DNA from 4 places in the Peribacillus phoenicis genome. Region 4 is predicted to be linked to each of the others. Evidence: riboswitches for the same ligand, from Rfam matches in the RefSeq annotation. Region 4 holds a riboswitch; each other region holds the start of a gene.
The links. Region 4 has a riboswitch for S-adenosylmethionine ahead of ABC374_RS00660 (sugar ABC transporter substrate-binding protein). Riboswitches for the same ligand answer to the same signal wherever they lie in the genome.
Positions count from the first base shown of each region.

Region 1: it holds a riboswitch for S-adenosylmethionine, as region 4 does, so the genes downstream of both, mtnW (2,3-diketo-5-methylthiopentyl-1-phosphate enolase) here and ABC374_RS00660 (sugar ABC transporter substrate-binding protein) in region 4, are expected to answer to the same signal.
Region 2: it holds a riboswitch for S-adenosylmethionine, as region 4 does, so the genes downstream of both, mtnK (S-methyl-5-thioribose kinase) here and ABC374_RS00660 (sugar ABC transporter substrate-binding protein) in region 4, are expected to answer to the same signal.
Region 3: it holds a riboswitch for S-adenosylmethionine, as region 4 does, so the genes downstream of both, ABC374_RS04250 (methionine ABC transporter ATP-binding protein) here and ABC374_RS00660 (sugar ABC transporter substrate-binding protein) in region 4, are expected to answer to the same signal.

Region 1 covers NZ_JBDFMF010000001.1:2,855,959-2,863,503, reverse strand. The annotation lists gene ABC374_RS13990 (pyridoxal phosphate-dependent aminotransferase) at 1-690, shown strand, start outside; SAM riboswitch class I at 822-975, shown strand; gene mtnW (2,3-diketo-5-methylthiopentyl-1-phosphate enolase) at 1,081-2,313, shown strand; gene ABC374_RS13980 (2-hydroxy-3-keto-5-methylthiopentenyl-1-phosphate phosphatase) at 2,320-2,979, shown strand; gene ABC374_RS13975 (methylthioribulose 1-phosphate dehydratase) at 2,976-3,605, shown strand; gene ABC374_RS13970 (cupin domain-containing protein) at 3,630-4,163, shown strand; gene ABC374_RS13965 (CobW family GTP-binding protein) at 5,223-6,149, shown strand; partial or broken gene ABC374_RS13960 (DUF2188 domain-containing protein) at 6,215-6,361, shown strand; gene ABC374_RS13955 (DNA alkylation repair protein) at 6,419-6,661, opposite strand; gene ABC374_RS13950 (hypothetical protein) at 6,772-7,038, shown strand; gene ABC374_RS13945 (YncE family protein) at 7,157-7,545, shown strand, end outside.
Region 2 covers NZ_JBDFMF010000001.1:2,863,545-2,871,089, forward strand. The annotation lists gene ABC374_RS13990 (pyridoxal phosphate-dependent aminotransferase) at 1-442, opposite strand, end outside; gene ABC374_RS13995 (carbon-nitrogen family hydrolase) at 542-1,324, shown strand; SAM riboswitch class I at 1,396-1,549, shown strand; gene mtnK (S-methyl-5-thioribose kinase) at 1,628-2,830, shown strand; gene mtnA (S-methyl-5-thioribose-1-phosphate isomerase) at 2,845-3,891, shown strand; gene ABC374_RS14010 (LCP family protein) at 3,983-4,873, opposite strand; gene ABC374_RS14015 (lmo1851 family serine protease) at 4,988-6,448, opposite strand; gene deoD (purine-nucleoside phosphorylase) at 6,735-7,439, opposite strand.
Region 3 covers NZ_JBDFMF010000001.1:847,245-854,789, reverse strand. The annotation lists gene ABC374_RS04275 (YheC/YheD family endospore coat-associated protein) at 1-836, shown strand, start outside; gene ABC374_RS04270 (YheC/YheD family endospore coat-associated protein) at 833-2,029, shown strand; gene ABC374_RS04265 (YheE family protein) at 2,093-2,296, shown strand; gene ABC374_RS04260 (hypothetical protein) at 2,382-2,570, shown strand; gene ABC374_RS04255 (MBL fold metallo-hydrolase) at 2,627-3,451, opposite strand; SAM riboswitch class I at 3,736-3,840, shown strand; gene ABC374_RS04250 (methionine ABC transporter ATP-binding protein) at 3,910-4,926, shown strand; gene ABC374_RS04245 (methionine ABC transporter permease) at 4,913-5,581, shown strand; gene ABC374_RS04240 (MetQ/NlpA family ABC transporter substrate-binding protein) at 5,637-6,458, shown strand; gene ABC374_RS04235 (iron-containing alcohol dehydrogenase family protein) at 6,521-7,545, shown strand, end outside.
Region 4 covers NZ_JBDFMF010000001.1:126,324-133,868, forward strand. The annotation lists gene ABC374_RS00650 (hypothetical protein) at 80-253, shown strand; gene ABC374_RS00655 (GTPase domain-containing protein) at 702-3,443, shown strand; SAM riboswitch class I at 3,538-3,643, shown strand; gene ABC374_RS00660 (sugar ABC transporter substrate-binding protein) at 3,759-4,871, shown strand; gene ABC374_RS00665 (sugar ABC transporter ATP-binding protein) at 4,928-6,430, shown strand; gene ABC374_RS00670 (ABC transporter permease) at 6,432-7,436, shown strand.

The DNA of each region.
Region 1 (7,545 bases), 2.7 Mb from region 4:
CATAAAGAAGTACTTGATAAAGCGAAAATGATGTTCTTGAACTATCCGAACAATCCCACAGGTGCTTCTGCAACTGAAAGTTTCTTTGATGAGACCGTCTCTTTTGCAAAAGAGCATTCAATTTGTGTGGTCCACGACTTCGCTTATGGAGCGATAGGATTCGACGGTAAAAAACCGGTAAGCTTTCTCCAGTCAGAGGGAGCGAAGGAAATAGGAATAGAAATATACACACTATCGAAAACATACAATATGGCAGGGTGGAGAGTCGGCTTCGCAGTGGGGAATAAGAGTGTCATAGAAGCTCTTGAACTATTACAAGACCATCTTTATGTGAGTCTATTCCCGGCGATACAAGAAGCTGCGGCAAGCGCTTTGCTTGACTCGCAGAGCTGTGTAGAGCAGTTAGTGCAGATGTACGAGGGCCGAAGGAATGTTTTCATTGAGGGATTGAGGGCAATCGGCTGGGATGTCAAAGCTCCTGCGGCATCATTTTTTGCCTGGCTCAAAGTACCTAAAGGTTTTACGTCCGAGCGTTTTGCAGACTATTTATTAACGCATGCCCACGTTGCTGTTGCCGCAGGAAATGGATTCGGTGAATTTGGCGAAGGATACGTCAGGGTAGGGCTGCTGACTTCGGAAGATCGGCTGAAAGAGGCTGTGGAACGGATAAGTAGATTAAAATTATTTTAACCACAATGATATATCCGATTAATTCACCCTTAAATAGTTAAAACTTATTGACAAAGTAGGGATTACCTGTCAGAATACAAAATAAATTCTTAATCTTTCGATACTTGGATGCAAATTTATATATCAGCGTTTTCTTATTTTGAGCAGGTGGAGGGACTAGCCCTATGAAGCCCAGCAACCGACCGTAATTCCATTGTAAAATGGGGCGGAATTCTTCGCCGGATTTTTCTTGAAATCCACAAGGCACGGTGCTAATTCTTGCAGCCAATGGCTGGGAGATAAGAAGATGGCTTTTTAAAGCCTCTTCTTTATGAAGGGGCTTTTGCCATTTTGAGACCAGTTCAGGTTAATGACATCCAGAGTTTACTAACGTGATATAGGAGTGATCAAATGAGCGAGTTAGTCGCTACTTATTTAATTCATGATTCTAAGGGGAATCATGAGAAAAAAGCAGAGAGCATTGCCTTGGGATTGACTGTCGGAACATGGACGGACCTGCCCCATTTGGTCCAGAAACAACTGGAAAAACATAAGGGACGCGTCGTATCGGTGACACCACTTTCTGAAGAAGAGAGGGCAAACAGCTACTTTAATCGTAAAGTATACCGTTCGCTTATTAAAATTGCCTATCCGGCAAGGAATTTCACCAATGATTTACCTGCAATCCTCACGACGGTCTTCGGCAAACTTTCATTGGATGGAGAAATAAAACTTATCGACTTGGATTTTGTCGGTGATATTCAAAAAGCCTTTCCAGGGCCGGAATTTGGCATTGAAGGCATTAGGGAAAAGGTTGGCGTTTATAACCGGCCCCTGGTGATGAGCATCTTTAAAGGTGTATTAGGAAGAGACCTAACATTCCATAATGAGCAACTGAGGCAACAAGCATTAGGAGGTGTCGATCTAGTTAAAGATGATGAGATCCTCTTCGACCAGGACCTGACTCCATTTTTCGATAGAATAAAAACGGGAAAAAGAATATTGAATGAAGTTTATGAAACCACTGGCCACCGAACTTTATATGCTGTCAATCTATCAGGGAAAACATTTGAATTATTGGATAAAGCAGAGCAAGCGGCTGATGCAGGGGCAGATGCCTTGTTGTTCAACGTTCATACATATGGTTTGGATGTATTGCAGGCCTTGAGTGAACATGATCGTATCAAGCTGCCGATCATGGCGCACCCCGCATATAGCGGGGCATTGGCAGCTTCATCATTTTATGGGGTCGGCTATCCATTATTGCTTGGTAAATTAGTAAGGTTATCAGGTGCGGATTTATCCTTGTTCCCATCCCCTTATGGAAGTGTCGCACTTGAAAAAAAGGAAACCTTGGCGATTGCTGAAGCTCTGACAAAAGATGAACTTTCATGGAAAAAAGCTTTCCCTGTTCCTTCTGCTGGCATTCATCCGGGCATGGTTCCGGACCTAATCAAGGATTTTGGAATCGATAGTGTGATTAATGCCGGAGGTGGAATTCACGGGCATCCTGATGGAGCAGAGGGCGGGGCAAAGGCTTTCCGTTCTGCTGTAGAAGCCGTACTGGCAGGAAAGGACCTATCTGAATCGGCGCTTGAGAATGAAACACTAAAAAAAGCTCTTGTGTTATGGGGAGGCCTATAAGAAATAATGAAACCGATCATCTTTTGTGATTTTGACGGAACGATCACCAACACGGATAATATCATTTCCATCATGAAGAAATTTGCGCCTCCGGAATGGGAAGCGTTGAAAGACGGTGTCCTTCAGCAAAAAATCAGTATATCTTCAGGAGTAGGGGATATGTTTTCCCTGCTTGATAGCGGCTTGAAGGATGACATCATCCAATATGTAAGAAAGACGGCCGGCATTCGTCCAGGGTTTTATGAATTCGTTGAGTATACGAAACAAGCCAACATCCCTTTATATATCGTAAGCGGGGGCATGGATTTTTTCATTGCACCGCTTTTAAATGATATCTTGCCAACAGGGTCCGTTTATTGCAACCATGCATTTTTTGATAAGGAAAAGATTTATATTGAGTGGCCACATGCTTGTGATGATCAATGTAATAATGATTGCGGTTGCTGCAAGCCATCCATTATGAGGGAAATTACGGGTGCGGAAGATTTTAAATTCGTTATTGGAGATTCGGTAACGGATTTTGAAGCTGCAAAACAGGCCGATTTTGTCATAGCCCGTGACATATTGCTTGAAAAATGCGATAGGGAAGGGATTCCACATCAAGGATTTGAAACGTTTTTTGATGTAATTGATATTTTAAAGCAGCAGAAGGTGGTTAAAGCGTGAACAATCATTCTAAAGAATGGCAGGAGCTGGCAGACATTAAAGCTGAACTGGCCGAAAGGGATTGGTTTATGGGAACTAGCGGGAACTTGTCTATTCGGGAGCCCAAAAGCCCTTTCTTTTATATTACGGCAAGCGGTAAGGATAAAAGGAAGCAATCGGATTCGGACTTTTTACTGGTGGATTTAAATGGAAAGCCAGTTGAAGAAACGAACCTAAGACCATCGGCCGAAACTTTACTTCATACAGTCATTTACCGGAAAACGAATGCGAACTGTGTACTCCATGTCCATACAGTTGAAAATAATGTGATATCCGAATTGTACGGAGATGAAGGCCAAGTTTCTTTTCGTAATCATGAAATCATTAAAGCAACCGGTCGGTGGGATGAAGATTCGGAACTTCGGATTCCAATCATATATAATCATGCTGACATTCCGCTGTTATCAGATAAGTTCGAGCCACATGTCGAAGAAGACTCTGGCGCCGTGCTGATCCGCAATCATGGTATTACGGTTTGGGGTAAAAGCGGACTCGAAGCAAAGAGAATACTTGAAGCTTGCGAATTTTTATTTCAATATCAACTGTTGCTTAATCAACAAAAGGCGTTTGCGGGTTCTTTAAGATAAACACTCATAGAGGAGGAATGAATGATGGCGACGATCAGATTCCATGAAACAAACGAGGTTATTGAAAACGGTGAACAGGTAAAAGGATTTTTAGAAACACAAGGGGTTATTTATGAGCAGTGGGACATTTCTAAATTACCGGCCCATCTCGTGGAAAAATACGATCTAACAGATGCTGACAAGGAGGAAATCCTAGTAGCATTCCAATCAGAGATAGCGGAAATCTCCGAAAGAAGAGGCTATAAAGCGCATGATATCATCACATTATCCGATGCGAATCCGAACTTGGATCAAATGCTTGAAAACTTTAAGCAGGAACATCACCATGAAGATGATGAAGTGCGTTTCATAGCAGGCGGAACGAGTATCTTTGCCATCGAAGGCAAGGATAAACAGTGGTTTGATGTGCGCCTTAATCCAGGTGATCTTATTAGTGTTCCAGAATCAACAAGACATTATTTTACGCTTGCAGAAGATAGGAAAACTGTTGCTGTCCGCATTTTCGTTACAGCGGCAGGATGGGTGCCGATTTACGAAAAAGACGAAGTTCAAGCATGAATCAATGTTGAAAAACCAGCTTAAGGGCTTGGTTCAATTTGTCGACAAAAGGGAAGTCGGAATGGTCTCATCCCTAACCAGGATTTTAAAAAACAAGACCAGATTATCCTTAATAGTTTTATACTCTAATCCTCATTGGATTGAAGAAATTTGCGACACTCCTGCCGAATAACTGGCTAGCCGAGACACCACAGGCGCTTGCGCCGAAGAGGCTTGGCAGACAGTCGGCGGAAAGGGAGCGGATTTCTGAAATCGACTGGACATTATTAAATAAAAAACTGCAGTCGAACTCGCTTTTCTTCGAGTTTATCTTCATTCTGAAACAAGCCATCCGGCTTGTTTCATTTTGCAGTCAAAAGCGTTCGGAATGGTCTCATCTCGAACCATGATTTTAAAACAAGACCAGATTATCCTTAATGGTTTTTTCCTCTAATCTTCATTGGATTGAAGAAATTTGCGACACTCCTGCCGAATAACTGGCTAGCCGAGACACCATAGGAGCTTGCGCCGATGAGGCGTGTCAGACAGTCGGCGGAAAGAGAGCAGATTTCTGAAATCAACTGAACTTTTTAAATAAAACACTGTAGGCAAACTGAGTTTTCATAGAGTTTGCCTACAGTCTGTAACCACGAAGATGGACTCCGTGATTTCAGTTTGGCAACAAAATGGTGTTCGGAGTCCGAATAGTGAGATGAAGGTCAAAAAATCTCGCGAACGCTCGAATATAGTACTCCGGTCTTAATAGTTTTATACTCTAATCCTCATTGGATTGAAGAAATTTGCGACACTCCTGCCGAATAACTGGCTAGCCGAGACCCCACAGACGCTTGCGTCGAGGAGGCTCGGCAGACAGTCGGCGGAAAGGGAGCTGATTTCTGAAATCGACTGGACGTTTTTAAATAAAAAACCCCAGTCGAACTCGCTTTTCTTCGACTTTGTCTATGTCTGAAACCAGCTTACGGGCTGTTTTTTTTTGTGAATCCGGCAAGTGCTTTAGTAAGATAAGTATGATAAAATTTAACCGAATCGAATTTAACCGGATCATAGGAGCAGATAAGAATGAAAACAACCGAAGTGTACATATTGGGCGGCTTTCTCGGCAGCGGGAAAACGACGCTTCTTCGAAATATATTAAAGCAGGAAAGTGACGCGGGCAGAAAAGTGGCCGTGCTTTTAAATGAGCTCGGCAGTGTATCGGTTGACAGCGGACTCATTGGTGATGGGGTGCCTCTGAAGGAGTTGTTTGACGGGTGCATCTGCTGCACAATTCAAGATAAACTGGAGGTTCAGCTTCATGAATTGCTAACCGAAAATGACCTGGATGCGGTTTATATTGAAACGACGGGCGCTGCTCATCCAGTTGAAGTATTGGACGGCATCATGTCACCGATTTTCGCCAAAAGGCTGGAGTATAAAGGGATTATCACTGTGGTCGATTTATTAAGGTGGCGCGATCGCGAGGAACTGTCTCCGCAGCTTCGACAGCTGCTTGCCGAGCAAATCCACCATGCCGATTTCATATTATTGAATAAAGCGGATTTAGTAAGTGAGATGGAGGCCGCACAGCTGATATATACGATACAGGCGCTGAATAGGGATGCTGTATGTTTATTGACGGAGTATGCGGACGTTTCCTTGAAATCATTGCAAGGGATGCAAAGAAATCGGCAAAATGGCCATCAAAAGCTTGATGTACATGACCATTTGCATTTAACTGCAATCGTTCATACATTTGAAGGTGCCGTGGCACAAACCGACTTTGAAGAGTGGCTTAGGTCCCTGCCGGAAACGGTATATAGAATGAAAGGATACATTTCCTTTACACATTCACAATACCCCCATTTATTTCAATACTCCTACGGAATGCCGATGTATATGAATGAAATGATGAAAATGCCATTGAATATCGTCATAATCGGGGAAAAGTTGGATAAGGAAATGTTGATCGGTCAGTTGCAAGCTTTGGAAGCGAGAGCGGCCCGATAAACGTTTACCGCCCATAAAAGAAGGGAAACATATAAGAAGACTTTCTTATCAAGGAGGCGGTATTAATGCCATGGAATAAGAACGATTACCCAAATTCGATGAAGAATCTAGATAAAGATGTAAGGGAAAAGGCTATAGAAATCGCGAATGCATTATTGGATGAAGGATATGAGGATGGAAAAGCCATTCCAATTGCCATAGACCGGGCTAAGATGTCGGTGGGAAAAGATTGAAAAAATGGTCAGACCCATATGTGGGTCTGACCATTTTTATTCTTGCATTCCAAAGGCGGCAAATGTCTTTTCGTCTTCTATTAATCCGCACGCAGCACATTGCACCCGAACTTCAGGACCATTATATGCTAGATGGAACGGCTGAAGGGAATCGTTCGAATATTGTTCAACAATCTCACCGGATTGCGGATCCTTTTTAACGGGGGTTGCTACTTGCTGAATGAGATTGAAGCGAGATTTATTTGTCCGGCAATTCGGACAGCGGTATACTTGAGACACTGTACTCACTCCTTTTTTTGAATTTTAAAAAGCGTGATCGTATTATTAAGATAGTCTTTACGAACTTGATCAATAATATGTATGAATTAGTAATGGATGGAAGGGATACTATGAAAGAAAATATCAGGCAAGAAGAATTACTGGTGGCTTATTTAAGCATATGGAACAATCGTAAGGTGACCGATGGAGGTGGAAGGGAAGTTTTGTCGGAACTCATCCGCCGTGAGCTTTTGGATGAAAATGCCCATCCCCGTGCCCGAAAACCAGTATTGGAGAAATTTTACCTCTGCATTAAACGCGTGATGGAATCTACGCTTGCAGAAGATAGGAAAAATGCGATCGTCATGCTCTATATCACTGAATTGGAAAGATTATGATTTCCGAGTGTGATACGGATGCTTGTAAGCAAATATTCTTATCCGCTTCATACTTTTTTCACAAATCATTGTTAAAATTTTTAAAAAATAGATATTTAATGAATAAGGAGCTTAAAATATGAAGTGGGGCATTGGGCTTTTTCTTGCCATCGTACTGCTTACTGGGTGTAATAGCGGTAATGCATTTACTAAAATCAATAAAAGTGAACCTTTCCTGGCAACTGTCAATATCAAGGATACTTCTCTGACTTTTATAGATGAAAACTATCATCCATTTGCAAAATGGGATATTTCAGAACCATTTACCGGAGCCCTGCTCCTGGCAGACAAAGATACTATCCTGCTTTATGGAAAAGAGATGAAAAAAGTCCAAGTTTACTCATTATCAGCAGGAAAACTGATAAACAGTTGGGAAATTGGGAAAGGAATCGTCAATATGCAGTTGTTACGTGATGGAAAAAGCATCGTGGCGGTCAATCAAGCGAATCATTCCATTTATTTTTTAAA
Region 2 (7,545 bases), 2.7 Mb from region 4:
AGGGCATGAACTCGGTCTTTGCCTGGGCTAAAACAACACCGGAAAGATAATCCGGATAGCCGGGATCCGGAACAAGAATCGTATCACCCGGATTCAATAAACACTGCGGCAGTTCGACAAGACCTGCCTTTCCCCCGAAGAGAATCGCCACTTCACTTTTCGGATCCAGCTTGACACCGTATTCACGTTCATAAAAGACGGCAGCAGCATCTTTTAAATATTGATGCCCCCGGAATGGCGAATATTTATGATTAATCGTTTTTTCAGCGGCAGACTGCAAGCTTTTCACGATATGGTCTGGTGTTGGCTGATCAGGGTTTCCCTGACCTAAATTTATGACATCATGTCCTTGCTCCGTGATGGCATTGACTTTTGCGACTAGTGAGGCAAAAAACTGCTTAGGCAGGTCCTGAAGCTGTCTGGATTTTTCGAATTGCACCATTTATACACCTTCTCTGAAATTTCTTGAAATTCTAGTCACAAATGATATATGTTTATCATAGTCTTGTAAAGCATTTTTTACATATGGGGGTTTTAAACGATGAAGTGGAAAATAGCTTGTATTCAAATGGATATAGCATTCGGGCAACCGGATATCAATTTTCAGGTTGCGGAACAATGGTTGGAAAAAGCAGCACGGTCGGAACCCGATATCGTCATTTTACCAGAGCTTTGGACAACCGGATACGACTTAAGCAGGTTAAATGAGATTGCAGATCAAGAGGCCGAAAAAACGATTGAATTTCTTAAAACACAGGCAAGGAAACACGAGATTCACATCGTAGGCGGTTCCATTGCGAAAAAAACGAGCAAGGGAATCTATAACACCATGATCATCATCGATAAACAGGGAAATCTCATAAAAGAATATGATAAGCTTCACTTATTTCAGTTAATGGATGAACATCATTTCCTGAAGCCAGGAGAAAAGGATGGTTTATTTACTCTTGATGAAAAAATATGTGCTGGTTTCATTTGTTATGACATCCGTTTCCCTGAATGGCAGCGAGCCCATACCGCTAAAGGCGCCGAAGTTCTATTCGTTACGGCTGAATGGCCAAAGCCGAGACTCGATCACTGGAGAGCCTTATTGATTAGCCGTGCCATCGAGAACCAAGCCTATGTTGTAGCCGTTAATCGCTCAGGCTCTGATGTCAATAATATATTTGCCGGTCATTCCTTGATTATTGATCCTTGGGGAAATATCATAAGTGAAGCCGGAGAAGGAAACGAACTCCTGACAGGCACCTTGGACTTCAATAAAGTTTCGGATGCACGTAACAAAATACCTGTATTCGAAGATCGACGTCCTGATTTTTATTAATTTACCCATTGACAAACTATTTAAAAAGTTGATATTATTTTCCCGAAGATTAAAATTTCAGAAAACATTTACTCTTATCAAGAGCAGGCTGAGGGATAAAGGCCCTATGAAGCCCAGCAACCGACTGTAATACCATTGTGAAATGGGGCGGATTCACCGCCGGATTATAAAATCCACAGAGCACGGTGCTAATTCCACCAGAATTCATATTCTGGAAGATAAGAGGTCCGAAGCCAAAACTTCTGCCTCTTTCTATATGAAAGAGGCTTTTTTATTCTTATTTTGAATCCGGAGGGGAAAAGAATGACTCAAAACCATTCAAATTTTAAGAGATTGACAAACGAAACAGCTATAACCCTTGCAAAAAAACTTGGGTTGGTCAATGCGGATGCAAGTTTAACATGTAAAGAAATCGGCGATGGAAACTTAAATTATGTTTTTCATATTACAGACACAGTCACAAATAAAGGAATTATAATTAAACAAGCGGTCCCTTATGCCAAGGTACTTGGCGAAAGCTGGCCGCTGACATTGAAAAGAGCTGCGATTGAGGCGAATGCGTTGATTCATTTCAGAAGTTATTGCCCAGAATTCGTACCGCAAGTCTATTATTCTGATGAACAGCTTGCCATCACGGTCATGGAGGATTTATCGCACTTGAAAATCGTTAGAACAGGATTGATCGAAGGAGATTCATATCCATTGCTTTCTCAGCATATTGGTGAATATGTTGCGAAAACGGCATTTTATACATCCGATTATCATTTAGAACCCTCTGCGAAAAAGGAAGTGGCCCGACATTTCACGAATCCCGAACTCTGCAAAATCACTGAGGTCTTTATTTTCACGGATCCATTTTTTGAGGAACTCCCGGGAGATTTCGAGGTGGAATTGACAGATGCCGCCAAAAATATATGGAATGATAAAGAAGTGATCCTTGAGGTCGCTAAGCTGAAACAAAGCTTTGAAACCGAGCAGGAAGCCTTGCTTCATGGTGATTTACATACTGGAAGTATATTTGCAAGTAAAACTGAAACAAAGGTTATCGATCCGGAATTCGCTTTTTATGGTCCAGTTGGTTTTGACCTTGGTCAATACACCGCCAACCTTCTCTTTCAGGCAGTCACACGTAATAGCGCTGGAAAGGAAGAGATTTTCACACACCTTAATGAATTTTGGAATGCCTTTGAAGAAACTTATTCCGAATTATGGGAAGGCCAAAATAAAAGCCCATTTCGCCATGTGAAAGGTTATCTGCCTTATTTACTGACAAAATTTAAAAAAGATGCATTCGGCTTTGCCGGCTGTGAAATGATTCGGCGAACCATCGGACTTTCCCATGTTGCCGATTTAAATGTCATTGAAGATAAAGAAACAAGGATCGCTGCCAAAACGGCTACATTGGAAATTGGTGCTTTTTTAATTAAAAAACGAGAAGAATTGGATGTTCCAGCTGTAATTGAAGCGTTGAAGCAACGTACACTGCCATCTTATTCAACCATTTAAAAGGAGACCTGCACATGACAAAACTAGCACCATTACCTTATTCGGTACAATGGGCTGATTCCCATATTACATTATTAAATCAACAAGCCCTGCCTTCCATAACTGAATTTATTGAACTTCATTCTGTTGATGATGTATATGACAGCATTTTGACATTAAAAGTTCGCGGTGCCCCAGCAATTGGACTGACAGCAGCATTTGGTGTTGCACTTGGTGCCAAACAGGAAACAACCACTGAATTAGCCGAATTCAAGAAAAATGTAGCAAGGCATATTGAAAAACTCGCCTCGTCACGGCCAACTGCTGTCAACCTTTTTTGGGCGTTAAGGAGGATGGAAATTACCCTGCAAGCTGCGCAAAGCATTTCAACTGCCAAGGAAGCACTTGTATCGGAGGCTAAAGCCATCTTTGCTGAAGATGAAGAAATGTGCAGGAAAATCGGGGAACATGGTTTATCCTTATTCACTAGAGGAGATTCCATTCTAACGCATTGTAATGCTGGGGGAATTGCCACGGCTCGGTATGGCACAGCCTTGGCTCCCTTCCACCTGGCTAAAGAAAAGGACTTTCCGCTAAAAGTGTATGCATGTGAAACAAGGCCTGTCCTGCAAGGGGCGCGTTTGACTGCTTGGGAATTGATGCAAGCGGGGGTGGATGTCACATTAATTTCTGATAATATGGCTGCCCATACGATTCACCAGAAAGCAATAAATGGCATTATCGTCGGTGCCGACAGAATTGCGGCTAATGGAGATACAGCCAATAAAATCGGGACATTGGGATTGGCCATATTAGCCAAGCACTTTGGTATCCCTTTTTACGTGGCCGCTCCATCAACCACATTCGACCTTACTCTCGAGTCCGGCACTTCCATCCCGATCGAAGAACGGAATGAAGCGGAAATCACCTTCATTCAAGGTGTTAGGATCGCTCCCGAAAACGTGAAGACTTTCAATCCTGCCTTTGACGTTACACCGAATCATCTAATTACAAGCATCATTACCGAAAATGGCATCATAACACCGGATTTCATTAAAAACATCCCGCTTTTTGTTAAATGATCCAGGTTGCTTTATTGATGATAAAAAACGAGAAGGATTTCGTATCCCTCTCGTTTTTGTGATTATTCTTGCGAGGTCCACAATACAATTTTTATTTTTTGGAAAAGAACTCCTGAAGTGCCTTCTTATTTTTAGTGTAGTCCATCTCCAAAACGGCTCCGGACTGGGGATATATTTCATCTTTAAAGCTTCCTTCCACTGGAACCCTTAAGGTTTCGACGGTGTCCGGTGTATGGAAGACGGCTTTTGGACCCATTTCCATTATTGTTTTCAGTCCAATATCTGTATCCAAGTACGAGAGTCCTTGTTCGATTATACTAGGAAGGGCTGCCATCCCTTCGAAGGACGAGATTTGATTTATAAACGCTGTTTTTAATTGAACCATTACTTCTTGTTGACGCTCAACCCTTCCAAAATCACTTTCATCGTCATGTCTAAAACGGACATATTTCAATATTTCCTCCCCATGTAAAACATTTTTACCGACGCTTGCTTGAATGCTCATATCATCAATGATTTCCTGGTCCACATTCACCGCTACCCCCTCAGGTGCAAGTAAATCGACCATCTTCACGAATCCCTGAAAGTCAATTACCGCTACATGATCGACCTTGACACCAAAGTTTTCCTGTATGGTTTTCTTGAGAAGTTCCCTTCCACCATAATAATAAGCTGCATTTATTTTGTTATATCCTGATTTATTCCCGGGGATTTTCACATAACTATCACGCATAATCGAAGCCAGCTTCAGTTTTTCCTGCTCAGGAAAATATTTTGCCAGTATAATCGCATCTGATCGAGAATTTTCCTCTCCCCTTGTATCAACACCAATTAACAGAAATGTTTTCACGCTTTCCTGGTTCTCTTCTTTGGTTAGTTTTTTTTCCGTACCTGCATTTCCATTTTGTTTGGGTAAAGGGGCATAAGTGCAGCCTGCCAGAATCAAGATCAATAGATATATGAACAATACCTTTTCTTTCATTACCTCACCTCATCGGAAAATTACCCCTATTCTCTGCCTAATATTGGAATCCTATGCATTAAACGACAAAAATAGCCTGCCAACGATAATCGCTGACAGGCTATTCGGGCAAAATCATTTATTGATTTCTTTCTTTAATACTTCTACCGCCTTTTTCACTTGTGTGTCATTCTTAAGGATTTTCTCCTGGATGACCTGCATCAATTTCATGGTAGTATCATCTTTAATGGTGCCAGTTTCTTTAATTTTTTGTTCCCTTTGGAATGCTGTGACCGCATTCGTTGTTGCTTCATCAAAGAATCCATCTACCTTACCCGGATCATGTCCCGCTTCCTTCAGCATCTCTTCAGCAGCTTTCACTTCACTCGAAGAATCAGATGCTTTCAATTCCTTATCGGGCGAAATGTACGGAAGGCTGGCATAACCAGGAAGCTTCACAGTAATATCCGGCTTGATCCCTTTTTTATGAATCCAATTGCCTTCAGGAGTCAACCATTTAGCTGCCGTATATTTGAAGTTAGATCCATCTTCAAAGTCTTCGGCAGTCTGCACTGTCCCTTTCCCAAATGACTTGACACCAATCAATGGAATGTCCGCAGATTCACTGACAGCCGCTGCAACGATTTCAGAAGCACTGGCACTTCCGTCATCAATCAACACGACTACCGGGATTTTCAGTTCTCCATCATTCTCCGATTTATAGACTTGTTTTTTCCCGCTGCGCTCCTCAACTTGAAGGACCACTTCCCCATTAGGTATGAACAGGCTTGCCATTTCTATTGCTTGATCAAGCAGTCCCCCCGGGTTTCCCCGCAAATCCAATACGAGACCCTTCATATCCTTCTTGGACATTTCTTCAAGCGCCGTTTTCAGCTCTTGGACTGTATGTTCGGAAAAACTGGTGACTTGAATCTTGGCAACTCCATCATCAAGCATTTCCGCATAAACCGTCTCAATCGGAATTGTGTCCCGTTTAATGGTGAGCTCAATCGGTTCCGACTCACCAGCTCTTGAGATGGATAGATCCACTTTCGTACCCTTCTCGCCCCTGATTTTCAGGACAGCTTCAGAAGAGCTTAGCCCTTCAACGCTTTTACCGTCCACACTTAAAATGATATCATTCGGCTTTACCCCCGCTTTTTCTGCTGGGGACCCTTTTATAGGTGAGACGACCATGATTTGTCCATCCTGCTCCTGAATCTCGGCACCGATTCCTTCAAAAGATGAAGAGATGCTTTCATGGAAACTAGATGCTTCCTTTTTATCCATATAAGCAGAGTAGGGATCATCCAATGATTTGATCATTCCATTAATTGCGCCGTCAACCAGCTTTTCTTCATCAACCTCTTCATAATAGTTATCTTTTATCTTATCGTATGTAGTATACAGCTTTTCAAATTCCGCATGCTTATCCGGTGCTAATGACTCTACTTTTTCATCTCCAAAGGTCAAGGCTATTGTAGTAATCCCTGCAGTTAGAAATATGACTAAGAAAATCCCCATAATGAACGTAAACTTCTTTATTTTAATGAATTTCCCTGCCTCTTTTGGCTGTTCTTGATTTTCTTCTTCCACTGAAGCCTCACCACTTTCATTCTTCATGACGATATAAACGATTTCTTTCTATTTTAACAGCTTTCATGACAATCGAAAAATAATTGTTATCAAAAATAACAACTTATGACCATATGTATTTTTTTACGCTTCGCAAACGTTAAAGCATAGAGAAAACTCCCTGGACTACAGGCATCTATTGACATTACAAAAATGGGGCTACCAAGGAATAACTGAGCCTGTATCCAACTGTCATTATACAGCTTCACTTATTCCTGGTCACCCGCCTGTCATTTACATCCAATTATCAGTCCTGGATCGCTGCTTCCAATGCCACTTCAACCATTTCGTTAAAGGTTGACTGGCGCTCATCCGCCGACGTTTCCTCACCGGTTAAAATGTGATCGGAAATGGTTAATACAGATAATGCTTGGCGGCCAAATTTAGCAGCAAGCGTGTATAGCGCTGCTGATTCCATTTCGATTGCAAGGATTTGGTATTTTGCCCATTTTTCCAAATCACTATTATCGTTATAAAACTGATCGGCCGTAAAAACATTACCGACCTTCAATTGCAAGCCCTTAGCTGTGCCAGCGTCATAAGCTTTTCTTAGTAATTCGAAATCCGCCGTTGGGGCAAAGTCCACCCCGCCGAAAGTCATGCGGTTCATTTGGGAATCGGTGGAAGCACTCATTGCAAGGATCACATCCCTGACTTTTACATCCTTCTGAATCGCTCCTGCAGTTCCCACACGAATCAGCTTCTGGACATTATAGCTATTCATCAATTCATTCACGTAAATCGAAATGGATGGGACACCCATGCCTGTACCTTGTACAGAAATTCGTTTCCCTTTATATGTCCCTGTATATCCAAACATGTTACGAACTTCATTATAAAGTTTAGCATCCTCTAAAAATGTTTCAGCAATATATTTTGCACGCAACGGGTCCCCAGGAAGTAAGACCGTTTCCGCAATTTCATTTTCTTTTGCACCAATATGTACGCTCATACGACTATGTCCTCCTTAACTTGTGATTGAAATGATATTCAAAAACTACTATACCATATCAACCACAAGTTAGGAAAATCGAACCTTATCCTAGAACTTGAAAAAG
Region 3 (7,545 bases), 720 kb from region 4:
AGCAGAAATTTCAAAAAGAATATACCATTCCATGGTATAATCCTGGTTTTTTCAATAAATGGGATGTAAATGAAAGGTTATGCGCAGATGAGCGGGCACTGCCATATTTGCCGGAAACGTATCCATTTCAATCCATGTCCGTGGTGGAAACCCTTCTTTCCCATTACCGGCAAGTTTATATAAAGCCCATTCACGGCAGCCTCGGCCTAGGGATTCACCAAATTCTTTATGATAAGCATGAGAATGTTTACTATTGCCGCTATACAAATGAAGCAAAAGAAAATAAACTGCAAAAGTTTTCCACACTGGAATCCATCGTTAAACATATTTTTCACGACCGGCCGCTTGAGAATCTTATCGTGCAGCAGGGCATCCCATTAATTCGATCTGAAAAACGTCCAGTGGATTTCCGGGTCCATACGAACAAGGACAGTAATGGAAAATGGCAGGTAACCGCTATCGCCGCAAAAATCGCCGGTGCCGGCAGCGTCACGACCCATATTAAAAGCGGGGGTGTGATCAAAACGGTTGCCGAACTATTTGGAGATGACGATGAGGCGAAAGAAGTCGAACGTAAGCTATCGGAAGCCGCACTGATTTTAAGTGACAGTATAGAAAAGAACTTGGACGGAATCGTTGCAGAAATAGGATTTGATTTTGGCTTGGATAAAAAAGGGCAGGTTTGGATGTTTGAAGCCAATTCCAAACCGGGACGTTCCATCTTCTCCCATCCAAAACTCAAGGATTTCGAATTGCTGACCAGAAAGCTTAGCCTTGATTACGCCATTTATCTTACGGAACAGACGATTACGAAATCAATCAGTGTGCCGCGATGAACATTTTTTACGATATCCCCACTGAAAATTGGTACCACAATCAAGAGAATGCGGAACTTTTCGCCGGCTCTGCCGAAGAGGTAATCAGCTATAATAAGGAACATACGAATCAACCCCTAATTCCAATCACCATATTTCCAGGTAACCGGATGCTTGCTGTCGGCATACTGACTGTTTCCAATCCCAAAAAGGAATCAGGTTTGGGTGGAAACCTGACCCTTTTTCGGGACCTATCACTATATTTATTGAAACATGGAATATTGGCGTATGTATTCACAGGAAATGCCCTTCATTCCGAATCGATGAGAGGGTATGTTTTTTCCTCCATTTCAAACAAGTGGATCGAATGTAAAGTGCCCTTCCCTGACATCGTCTATAACCGAATCCCCTCGAGGAGCTATGAGGCGTCAGGGGAATTCCAACAACTCATCAAATATTTTAAAGAATACCCAATGAATCTTTTCAACCCCTGTTTCATAGATAAATATGTGATGTTCGAAGCATTGTTGGAAGAAGGATCCCTCACCAATCACCTCCCGCCCACCATGGTCTTGCGAAACAGCGGCTGCCTTGATACTTTCCTGGAGACCTACAGGCATATATACCTTAAACCCTGCAAAGGAAGCCAAGGTAAAGGCATTTATACCATAATCAAAAATGATGATGATACACTATTGTTCAATAGCTTAAAGCATAGTGAGTCCTTCCCGGATTTCACGTCATTCTGGGAAACAAAAAAAAGGGAGCTATTAAAAAGGAGCTACCTTGCTCAACAGGCGATCATACCAAAAAAACTTTTTGGACATCGTTATGATTACCGGATTCTGGTCCATTATGAAAAAGGTTTTTATAAAGTGACCGGCAAAGCGGTAAGGATGTCACAAACCCAGGAAATCACCACCCACACTCCCCAAGGGGGTAAGATTTTTCCTTATCAAGACCTGCAATCAAGAAGCCTGAATCGAAAATTAGCGAAAATCGCCCAAAAAAGCGGAGAGATACTATCAAAAAAAATCGGATTTCTCGGAGAGTTTTCCATGGATATAGGGGAAGACGAATCAGGCTCGCTCTTCATATACGAAGTGAACTCAAAGCCCATGCAATTCGATGAGGAGGAAATTGAAACAAACAGGCTTTTGCATTTAAAAAATCTTTTTATTGAATTAACTTTCCCCAGCCTGACAATTAAATAACACCTCCAGCTGCCGTTTTCCATTATAATTAAATGAGAAACTGTATATATGGAGGTAATACATATGATTACTCATTTTCAATGGGCACCACTGCATAAGAATCTGCCAGGATGGAAAATTTCCTTTTATTTCAACAAGCAGGCAATCCAAGCCTTGTATCATAAAGATGGATCCATCGAGTGGACAGCCAATCCGCCTTCCGAAACAGATGAAGCCAAACTCAAAAGCATGATACATGATTTAATGATCTTCCATGTATATGAATGAACCGCCTTTACATTCATGAAATCCCTAAACAGAATAAAAAAAACTCCTTTGCCTAAACTAAAGAAAAGGCTAGGAGGGATTTATTTTGGATAAAGAAAAAATGACATTTTTAAAGGATACCGAATATGATGGCAAGGACTCCGTTTATCTTGATATCGACCGTATTATCAATGAAGGAATGGCGGGCGGAAATGTGTATGAAGTCGCTGACCTTCAGAACATCGAAGAAGCACATGATTTTTATGATGAAACAGATCCCAATATCAATAAATGAATTATGTGGGCTCTCTTATGGAGAGCTCTCCTTTATATCAGTCAGACCGTTAACATTCAAATAGTTCGATTCTCCCTTGCACTCAAAATATTTTCGTTTAATATCGATGTAATGATATGCTCTGAATCCCATTCATGCCCAGATATCTCGATAAGGGGATAACGATTCGGTAAAACGACCTGCTGGATTTCATGTACGGTCAGCCCTTGAGAATGCAAGCGTAAAATTTCACCTTGGAGGTTTTCCAAATAATCCAGCTTTTTCCCGAACATTTCCTTCCCATCAGGGACATGCCCAGCATGACAGCAAAACACTTCCCCGAAGTCATATTGAAGTAATCTTTTTATGGAATCGATGATGACCGGGACAGACTCTTCCCGTAAGACAAGCTTTGTCTTTGGTGTTACGAAAAGGTCTCCTGAAAAGAGCACGCCATTACTGTGATTCAAATACACCATATGGTCCTTTGCATGGCCAGGGGTAAAAATCGGCTCCCACGTTTGGGTGCGTGAATGAATGGCCTCCCCTAGCGGCTCAGCTTTAAAGGCGTCTCTCTTCCCCCAGAAAATTTTGCGATATTCAGGATATACAGCATCCTTTGCACAAACCTCAACCGACATCGGGTGAATGAAAAGCGGCACCTTTTTATGTTCCTGTATCCAGGCAGCGCCCCCCGTATGGTCTTCATGATAGTGAGTCAGGGCCACTGAGTCGAAGTCTGCGGACTCATAGAACGGAATAAGCTCTTCCAATAAAATCTGTGCGCCAGTATCTATCAATAGTCCATCCGTTAAAAAAACATTAACACTCATCCCCGACTTGTTCCCGCCAGGAGTCCCGTGCACACAAACCACATCATTTATCGACTTAATTTCTATCATTCAATTGCCTCCCCATCATTGTACAAAAATAGTTTTACCTTCCTTTTTTTAACTTTACTATAATAAATGTAGTACCACTTTACCTTTTTGACAAGGAAATATTGGAATAAATAGCCTGGATGTAAATGCTGGATAATTGCATAATAGCCCTTTTTCCATGAATCGTTTTAAAGGACTGTACCAAATTTAACGACAAAAAAAATCAAAGAAACGATTGACATTGTCGGATTTTACAAATAATATAGATTATATTATAAAACATGAAATATTCTAAAATAATAAATTACTTATCAAGAGTGACGGAGGGATCAGGCCCTTTGATGTCCGGCAACCGCCCTTAGGGAACGGTGCCAATTCCTGCAGAATGATTGAATTCTGAAAGATAAGACGAGATATGATTTCGCTGCCTCTTTCTGAATGATAGAGGCAGCTTTTTTAATGTTTAAGGGGGAAAGCTCATGATTGAAATCCGTTCAGTCCGAAAGGAATACGTCTCGAAGAAAAACCGAGTTATCGGAGTGGATAACGTATCTTTGACCATCCAAACTGGCGAAGTATATGGAATTGTCGGCTACAGCGGAGCTGGAAAAAGCTCATTACTCCGCTGCTTGAATTTGCTTGAACGACCGACAGGTGGAAATATCATCATCGACGGCATTGATTTAACCTCTTTATCAAGTAAAGAGCTTCGTAAGCAACGCCAAAAAATCGGAATGATATTCCAGCATTTTTCCCTGGTCAGTTCAAAAACCGTTTATGAAAATGTCGCTTTCGCCTTAAAGGCGGCGCATCGATCGAAGGACGCAATCAGGTTACGTGTATTGGAATTGTTGGAAATCGTAGGGCTCAGCGATAAGAAAGATGTCTATCCGGCACAGCTTAGCGGTGGACAGAAGCAACGGGTCGGCATAGCTCGAGCCTTAGCAAATGACCCCACTGTACTATTATGTGATGAAGCGACTTCAGCCCTTGATCCAACAACTACAAAAGCGATTTTACAGTTATTGAAAAAGATAAGCAGTGAGCTTGGTATCACCATCGTGTTGATTACACATGAAATGGAAGTGGTCAAAGAACTATGCCACCGAGTCGCTGTCATGCAGGATGGCCGGGTAATTGAAGAAGGACCCGTTTATGAAATATTTTCACAGCCTAAGCAGGAGTTAACGAAGCAATTCATTAGCAGTGTACTGGATTTCGAACTCCCTTCGCACTTGATTGAAGAAAGTGAAGGTACCATTATTAAAATTCAATTCGAAGGGCAAACCGCCGGTGAGTCGATTCTTTCGGATACTCTCCAATCCCATGCAGTAAGGGGTAATATTTTACACGGTAAAATTGAGTATATCCAGGATGTTCCTTTAGGCATTTTAATCATCGAGCTAATTGGCGATGCCGCCCAAATTCATTCGGCATTGGAATATATAAAAAATCGATCCAGTTCTGTGGAGGTGTTAAACCATGTCACTGCTTAATCCCATCGTGAATATTTTACCTGATCTTAATAAAGCCTTTCTTGAAACGATTTATATGGTCGGCGTTTCTCTTGCAGTAGCCCTGCTGATCGGTTTACCGCTTGGAGTATTGCTGTTTACGACAACCAGGAATTTATTTTTTGAAAATAGCATCGTGAATCGATCTCTCGGTTTCGCTGTCAATATTGTCCGTTCAATCCCGTTCATCATTCTCTTGGTCGCCCTCCTTCCTTTAACAGACCTGCTTACGGGATCGACGATAGGGCCAAGAGCGGCTTCTGTTTCCCTTTCCGTATCCGCAATACCTTTTTTTGCAAGGATTGTTGAAACGGCATTACGTGAAATAGACAGAGGAGTGATTGAAGCTGCAATAGCCGTAGGTGCCACTCCATGGATGATCATTAAGGATGTACTTCTTCCAGAGGCAAAACCGGGAATCATTCAAGGACTGACATTAACGACCATTTCGCTTATCGGTTACTCAGCAATGGCAGGCACAATCGGCGGAGGCGGAATTGGCGACCTGGCCATCCGGTACGGATATTACCGTTATGACAACACAGTCATGATCACGACGATCGTCGTGCTGATCTGCCTTGTGCAACTCATTCAAATGGTTGGTGACAAAGTCTCATACATGGTTAATAAACGATAGGATCGGTCATTTTTTCAATGATTCAATACATTTCATTACTCAGGAGGAATTTCAAATGAAGAAAATAGCTTCGTTATTATCAGTCTGTGCACTTGCACTTGGCTTAGCAGCTTGCGGGAGCGATGATGCATCCCCAAGTACTGAAGACAAAAAAGAATTGAAGATCGGGGCTACTACCGGGCCGTACGCCGATATGATTAAGGAGGCCATCAAACCAGGTCTGGAAGATCTCGGATACAAAATAGAGATCGTCGAATTCACCGACTATATCCAGCCGAATAAGTCGCTTGGCAACAACTCGATCGACGCCAATCTTTTCCAGCATAAAGTGTACATGGATAACTTCGCTAAAGAAAATGATTTAAAGCTTTCCGACCTTATCATAGTTCCAACAGCACCTATGGGCATATATTCGAACAAGTATAAATCATTGAAAGAAATTAAAGACGGTACATCCCTTGCAGTGCCCAATGATCCGGTTAACCTCGCACGTGCACTAAAAGTGCTTGTGGATGAAGGGTTGCTTGAAGTCGATCCAGATGTCGACCCTTTAAAAATATCTGAAAAGGATGTAACGAAAAATCCAAAAAACATCCAACTAAAACCATTGGAATCCGCTCAGTTGCCCCGTGCAACAGACAGTGTTGACCTATCGGCGGTCCCTGGAAACTTCGCTCTTGCAGCGAAAATGGAGCTCCAGGATGCCCTTGTTTTAGAAAAAATGCCGGATATGTATCGAAACGTTGTTGCAGTGAATACAAAAGATGTAGACGCTCAATTTGCCAAGGATATTAAATCAGTAGTGGAATCCGACCAGTTTGAAAAAGTGATTGATGACAAATTTGCCGGTTTCGGAAAACCAGACTGGATGAATTGATCAAATAATCGAGGCCTGCTTCCCCTTTACCGGGAACAGGCCTTTCATTAAGGAGAACGAATATGAATACCTTACTGGAGGTCCGCAGCGGCCCCGCTTATTATGCCTGTAAAGCTAATGTCCTTGAAAACTTGGAAGCAAAACTGAGTAATGGCAACATTCGTAAAGTGCTCGTTATTCATGGAAGAAAATCATGGGAAGTTGCTGAACCCTTTTTTCCTTCCTTAGAAAATATTGAGAAGATCTTTTTCACATACGGCGGGGAATGCAGTGACCCGGAAATTGAACGCGTCAAGAAGGCTGCTCTAGAACATGGTGCGGATGCATTAATCGGCATTGGCGGCGGTAAGTTGCTCGACCTCGTCAAATCGGCCGGAAGCTTGCTTCAAAAGGAAATCATCCTCATTCCAACCTTGGCTTCCACCTGCGCTGCCTGGACACCGTTGAGTGTCATTTATGATGATAATGGTTCATATGTTCGCTATGATATTCATGAAAAAAGCGCTTGGATGTTATTTATTGAACCGGGAATTCTCCTTAATTCGCCGATTAACTATTTACGTGCGGGAATCGGCGATACATTGGCGAAATGGTACGAGGGCAATGCACTCGCCGAAAAGATTGCCACGAAGTCCGTTTGTATTGAAATGGCCCATATAGCCGCAAGGCAATGCCAGGAAGTTTTATTGACATATGGCGAGGAAGCCCTAGCTGATTTGGAAAAGGGTAAATGGACAGATGCGCTGCAGCGTGTAATTGAAACGAATATCATCACCAGCGGTCTAGTTGGCGGCTTTGGCGGCCAGTACCTGCGCGTTGCCGGTGCCCACTCCATTCATAATGGCATGACTACCATCACGGAAGCGCATCATTTACTTCACGGGGAAAAAGTGGCATATGGCATTTTAGTCCAGCTTGTGTTAGAAGGGAAATTCTCGGAAATCAAACAATTGCTGCCAATCTACCAGGTGCTTAAACTGCCGATGACATTGCTTGATATTGGCCTGACGTTTGAACATAAGGCGGAACTTCAACAAATTGCAGCCCACTCTGTCAAAGAAGGTGAAGACATCCATCTTCTTTTCCC
Region 4 (7,545 bases):
AATAGGCTATAACTCCCTATTATCTTTCTAATCGCAACTATATTATAATAGAAGGCAGAACACTAAAGGAGACAACAGTATGTCTGAAAATAAAAAATTAAGCCTGGCGGATGCAGTCAAACAAAAACTGGCTCAAAAGCAAGCAGGATCAAGTAAAGATAAACTGGAAACAGGCGTTGTAAAGAAAACGAAACAGCTTAAAAGCCAGTTGACCAAAAAGCCGAATAACCAACGTAAGCGTACAGGGGTATAATCCTAATTTGTCAAAGGACAAGTACTGTTCGGAGCTTATCAGAGAGCAGTTACCTTTTATGAATGAGGTACTGCTTTTTTATATGGATGAGGCAGGGTGATTTTGCTTTTTACCGTTTATAGGTAAGTTGAAGGGGTGGGCTTCTGGTAATTTAGAGGGAGAAGAATGGTTCGCTCACCTCTAGAAAAAACATATTTTCTCGAATATGGAAATGACATCTCTGTATCGGTTTATTAAAAACATTACAGTTCCAATTGTTTCTGTTTTAAAATTGTAAGAGTGGTGACATGTTGTTACCATATTGTTTTGCTAAAATAACATTTTAAGGTTTTGTAAATGATTTTTTAACTAAAGGAACCTATAGATTGAATGTTAGGTCTACTAGAAGGCTTATAGAATCAGTGATTATCCTTTAATTGAAAATATGAAATATATCGGGGGAATAAAGATGGACGAACGTCTGATCGGAAAAAAATATTATGAAACGATGATTGAGGATACAAGGAAGCACCCCATTCAAGCTTTGGGTGAAATGTTTCTCGTGGAACAAAAAAAGGAAATAGCGGATTTAACCGCAATTCGATTTGCTCAAGGAGAAGTATATTTTCAGCATCATGACTATGAGGCAGCCATTTTTAAATGGGAAAACATAGAAGGGGAACTTGGTTCATGGGCGAAGAAAAACATCGCTGATGCTTATTTTGAACTGGAAATGTATTCAACCGCAGAGGATATCTATAAATCCGTCGATACGGATGAAGCGGTCTTGAAAACAGAGGTTCTTTTGCAACTGTTTTCCCTGTACATAGTGGAATCGAGAAATGACCTGGCTTCCAATGTCGTGAAAGAAGCGGTCGAGTTCCAACCGGACTACCCGAATGTCACGGAAATTGCACGGGCCTTTTTTGAAGAACAAAAGGATTGGAACAGTGCGGTGGTATTAGCGGCGAATGAAAGTATCCGTACAGAATCAATGGGCTGGTTCGATGTACTGAAAACGTATATCCATCAAGGTGTTGCCCAATCGATGGATCCGGATTATTTTTCAACTGTCCTTGGTTCGCTTTACACACTCGACCAGGAACGTTTCGAAAAGGTGACGGTTGCCCTGTGGAAAAACTATAAATATACGGATTCTTATTTCGAATGGCTAAGAGTGATAAATAACTTGATAGATACCATCGAATTGAACCATGCGGATGTATGGGATGAGCTTTCCGTCTATTACAGGGATGCATATGCAGGTCTGTTAGAAGGAACGCACCTAATCAAGGAATTAAGTCCTGTCGTGCCAAGGTTGCTGGAAAACTGGCTCAAAATCGCAGACGGGGAGCTCTCGCTGTTTGCGGCGGCATCCGCGTTGTCCTGGAATGAAATCTTCCCGGATACGATCAATGCGTTGGTCATTCAGGACGCAGAGAGCCTGCTTTCGAAATCGCCTAAATTGGGTGGCGGACTGGAAGCGGGAGAGAAACTGTTCAATTCCATTATCCAGTGGGCTGAAGATAATGATTTAAAGGTTGGCAATAAGCTTAAATGGATGGTAGACGGGCTTAAGGATACCCGGAATTTCAATCTCCTTCTTGCAGGAAGTACAGGAAATGGCAAGACATCCTTTATTCAGTCAATCGTTGGCGAGAGCATTGCCGCTGAAGATCATTCTTCCCTAGTCAGTGTCAAAGACGGGGATGATTTGGAAATCCTTGAAATTACCGATACAGATAGCAAGGTTGTCGAGGAGCTAACTGATTTGGATGAAACACGCCGTCAGCGCGGGACTATTGTCGATGTGACGATCATCAGTGACTACCTAAGAAATAATCATCTGCGATTATTGGATACACCGGGGTTCAATGGGGAAAAAAGCGTGGAATCCGATTTCCAAGGCTATTTACACGGCAGTGATGGCCTGATGTTCGTTCTTGACGCCCGGGCGCCATTCACCGGCAGCGAACGCGATCTGTTATTGGAAATTCAAATGATGGCTCCGAAACTGCCGATTCATTTCTTATTAAATAAAATGGATACGATATACAGTGATCAGGTCGCAGTCCGGATGGAAGACGAAACATGGGATAAAGTGAATGCATATTTCCCGAATGCGAAAGTATTCGCTTTCTCCAAACATTATGACAGCAGGCAGCAATTGAAGGACCTTTCAGCCTTCCTTCAATCGAATTATCAAGATGATAATTGGAAGGAAAGAAGATCTGAAAAAATTCTGGCATTCATTCGTAAAACTTTATCTTATCTGTTAGAAAAACGGGCAGCCAATGAGCGGAAATGCGAGCATTCCATCTCTTGGAATGAACAGATGGAAGTCAAGCTGAATGGGGCGGTCAATCAACTGGCTGATTTGGAAAAAGAAAAAAGTGAAAATATCATAAGGTCGTATCGTCTGCTTAAGGACGAAGTGAAAAATCAGCTTTATTCAAAAATTCCTGAGTTACTGAGGGATTGCTCTAAATCGTTAACGGAAAGCAGTGATTTCAGTCAGGTCCATGTACAGTTAAACCAGGAAATGAATGAGCGGATTCAAAACTTCATTTCTGACAAGATCATGCCTCAATATTACCGTTCTCTTCAAGACTGGATTGCCAGTTCCCAAATGGAGTTCACACAAAGCCAGCAGTTTATGGATGAGATGAGTGCCGGATTCAATGAATTATACAAAGAAGAACGGATTACGCTGGCAGGCGACTTCAGGGTATTGGATGACTGGCGCCGTGATGCCGACCGGATGACAAGCAGTATCCGCATCGAAAACGTCAATATCCTTTTGCGCAGGACTCCATCTCAATTACTGCTTAAAGGTGCAGGGAAGCTGTTTGGGGCGATACCGCAAAATAAAGCCAATATGTACAATCGTTATAAGAAATACCTAGAAAGTGAAGATTACCTGGATGTTGCGGAAATGATCACGGAACGTTTCCTTACCCAATTTGGATTGTTTGAAAAATCTTTGGATCGTGACATCTCCCTTTTCTATCGCGGTTCATTTGCCTTACTTCAAAAAACGATTGAGCAAACGCAGACTGAAATAAAAGACTACCAGGCTGCATTGGAGCATATGAAAGAAAATCCGGAAGTTTACCGTGACCCTATCACTTTATTCGAAGTGAAATTAAGGCAGTTGGAGAGGCTTGAAAAGATTGAGAAAAAGCGTCTAGCCCAACTACAAAGAAAATAAAAAATAACGGGGAACATTTCAAATATTCAAAAATCTATTGACTTTACGACTATATCCCTATAAAGTGATAATTACGAAAACGTAACACATATATCTCTTATCAAGAGTGGCGGAGGGACTGGCCCTAAGATGCCCAGCAACCGTTCCATTAGGAATTGGTGCTAAATCCTGCAAAACAGAAATGTTTTGACAGATAAGAGAGGGACAAGTCTGCAAAACAGCCGATTAAACCTCTCTATATTAGAGAGGTTTTTATTTTGGGATTTACACCAACTTAACTGATAAGACTAATAAGAAAAAATGGAGGGAAACAAGATGAGAAGGTCTATTAAAGGGATATTCATTTCAGCCATCGCTTCGGCTTTGCTTTTAACGGGCTGCTCTACAGGGCAGAGTTCCACAGAATCGAAGAAAGAAGAAAAAGTATCATTTGAAAATGTTCCGGAAAGATTTGCTGATGGAGATGGAGCCAGAATCAAAGTGATTCGTAAAATTGGCGGTGATGATCATACGGCCCAATACCTGGCGGGGGCGAAGGAAGAAGGAGAAGCACTGGGGTTTCAAGTGGATACGTACACAGCCAATGGTGATACGGCTAAATTCCATGATGCGATAGCGCAGGCTTTGGAGGAAGATTATGACGGCTATATCATTTCACATGGAGATGATGCAGCAACTGTAAATGACGTTCAAAAGTTGGTTGATGCAGGTAAAAGCGTTGTCACATTCGATTCAATAAGCGATCTATCTAAAATAGAAGGCGTGACATTAACTTCACAAGATGATGAAGCTTTGGCAACACTGGCTTTTGATAAACTGATAAAAGAACAGAAAGGTGAAGCGGCAATTGCATATCTTTGGGTGGACGGTTTTCCTCCAATGGTACGAAGAAATGCAGTCTATCAGGAAAAATTAAAAGAAAATCCTGGAATTAAAGAAGTCGAAAGATTCGGAGTGGCATCTGCTGATACTTCAGTTCAGACACAAAATGCTGTAGCCGCAATGCTGAATAAATACCCTAAAGGTAAATTGGATGCCATCTTCGCAACATGGGATGCCTTTGCTATCGGTGCAGCCCGGGCGATTAAAGAGGCAGGCCGTGATGAAGTGAAGATATATGGAATAGATGTTTCGAATGCAGATCTCCAGGAAATCCAATCGGCTGATAGCTCATGGTCCTACACGGCAGCAGTGGATCCCAAGTTGATCGGTGCAGTGAATATGAGGATATTGGCTAAAAAATTAGCGGGCGAAGAAACGCCGCAAACCTATGACTTGGAGGCTTCACTTATTTCACAAAAGCAAATCCAAGCGTCAAAAGAAGCGGTGAACATGGCAAATCTGTCTGGTATTGTCGATGGCTGGGGTGTATCGACGGAATTTGAAGAAGATTGGATGAAAGTTTTGAAAGATCATTATAAAAAGTAAAAAGAGACACTCTCTTTAAGTAGAAGGGAGTGTCTGTTCAATAAGGGGGAATGGACATGGGCACGCAACTAGAAATGAAGAAGATTTCGATTGAATTTCCGGGGGTGAAGGCGCTGAGTGATGTTGATTTTTCCGTGAAATCAGGGACAGCCCACGCATTGGTCGGTGCAAACGGAGCAGGGAAATCGACGTTAATGAAAGTTTTATCGGGAGCCCATGTTCATTATTCAGGTGACATTTTTATCGATGGGATGAAGCGGGATATCCGCTCGCCAAAAGCGGCTCAAGAACAAGGCATTCAAATTGTTTATCAGGAAGTGGATACCGCCCTCATCCCTTATTTAACGGTTGGGGAAAATGTAATGTTGAATGATATGGTCCAAAACATGGGGAAAAAACAGATGGTCCAATGGAAAGAGCTGCACAACCAAGCCGCTTCTATTCTTGAAGATATGAAAATTCGTGTCCCTTCGAAAAAGCTGGTAAGAGACCTTACCTTGGCTGAAAAACAGATGGTCCTGATAGCAAGAGCCGTTTCGACAGAATGCAAATTCCTGATTCTCGACGAGCCAACTGCTCCGTTAAGTCATACGGAGACGACAGAACTTTTTCGAATTGTAAATGAGTTAAAGCAAAAAGGCGTGGGAATCATTTTCATTTCACATCGTCTGCCCGAAATTTTTGAAATCTGTGAGGAAATTACGATCATGAGGAATGGGGAGGGTGTCACTTGTCGAAAGAAGGAAGACATAACCCGTAACGAAGTTGTAGAGAACATGCTTGGGAAAACCATGGATGAACAGTTTCCTGAAGTGAATGCTTCGATTGGCGACGTTATTCTGGAAGTGAACGGATTGTCAGATGCAGAGAAAGTTAAAAATGTCAGTTTGAATATTAAAGCAGGCGAGATAATCGGCTTGGCAGGGTTGGTCGGGGCTGGGAAAACGGAGCTGTGTAAAACCCTTTTCGGCCATACGGCCATCATAGCGGGCGAAGTCATCCTGAATGGTCGAAAGCTTTCCTTGAAATCACCGCACGAAGCAGTAAAAAGCGGTCTGGCACTTGTACCTGAGGAACGCAGGAAAGAAGGGGTCCTTGTTCAGGAATCAGTCTCGGCGAACTTGACGGCAGCCAGTCTTGGCAAATTCTCCAAGACATTCAGCTTCGTGAATCGCAAGGCGGAAAAGGAAAGAGCGAAGGAAATGATCGCAAGTCTCGGCATTAAAACTCCTTCAGGGGAAGTGAATGTCGAAAACCTTTCAGGTGGCAATCAGCAAAAAGTAGCCATCGGGAAATGGCTTATGGCCGATGCGGATGTATACATATTCGATGAACCAACGAAAGGGGTCGATGTTGGAGCCAAGAAGGATATATTCGAATTGATTGCAGAGCTTGCAAGGAATGGGAAAGCGATCATTTATGCATCATCCGAGCTATCTGAAATCATTGGCATTACCAACCGGACATATGTGTTATATGACGGGAGCACTGTCATCGAATTAGAAACAAGTAAAACGAATGAAGAAGAACTACTATTCTATTCAACAGGAGGAAAATAGAATGAGCATACCCATTCCTGTTACACAGACAGCGAAAGCGAAGAAAAAGGTGGAACTATTCGACTTTTTCTATAAATACGGCACAATATTGACGATTATCATTCTGATTGGAATTTTTGCCGTGTCCAATCCATCTTTCATTCAAACTACAAATCTGGTCAACATCCTGCGTTCCATTTCAATCGTGACCATCATTGCGATCGGCATTACGATATCCCTGACCGTAGATGGCTTCGACCTTTCCGTCGGCTCCGTCGCATCATTGGCCAATGCCATCGTCATCTCGATGTTTGTCTGGTTTTCACAGGATACATTAATTGCTATATTAGCTGCGATCGGTGCCTCACTTGTCGTAGGGGCCTTGAATTCATTCATGATCGTTAAATTGAGAATTCCCGACATGCTGATGACATTGGCTACCATGTTCATTATCCAGGGAATTGCCCTTACCTATACAAAAGGGGCCACGGTTTCACAAAATATGGTCATGCCCGACGGGACATTCGCAACAGGACTGATCAGCCCGTTTTTCGCCAAAATTGGCCAGGTACCATGGATAATCCTGATCATGGCCGTCATTGTGATAGCGACTCATATCTTTTTGACTTATACGAAGCACGGTCGTTATATGTACATTATTGGGGGAAATAAGGAAGCGGCGAGACTTTCCGGGATATCGGTTAATAAATACAAAATCCTTGCCTATCTGCTTTCGGCTCTATTTGCTGCAATCGGGGGGATTGTCCTTGCTTCAAGGGTCATGACATCGGAGATCAATTCAGGGTCACCCTATTTAATGGATGCCGTCGCGGCAGCCTTCATTGGTTCCTCCGTTTTAGGGGCGGGAAAGCCGAATGCCTTTGGAACCTTTGTCGGAGCAGTCCTGATCGGAATCCTTCAAAATGGGCTGATCATGATGTCCGTTCCGTATTATGCGATGGATATCGTCAAAGGAACAGTGCTGGCCCTTGCGCTCGCTGTAACCTATTACAAACAAAAACATTAAAATGACAGAAATCCTATAATTGTGAATTTAGAAGATTGATAAAAATCCTGTTGGAAATACAACAGGATTTTTCCTTTTTTAAAGGGACGGGTCATGGATATAAATTTTC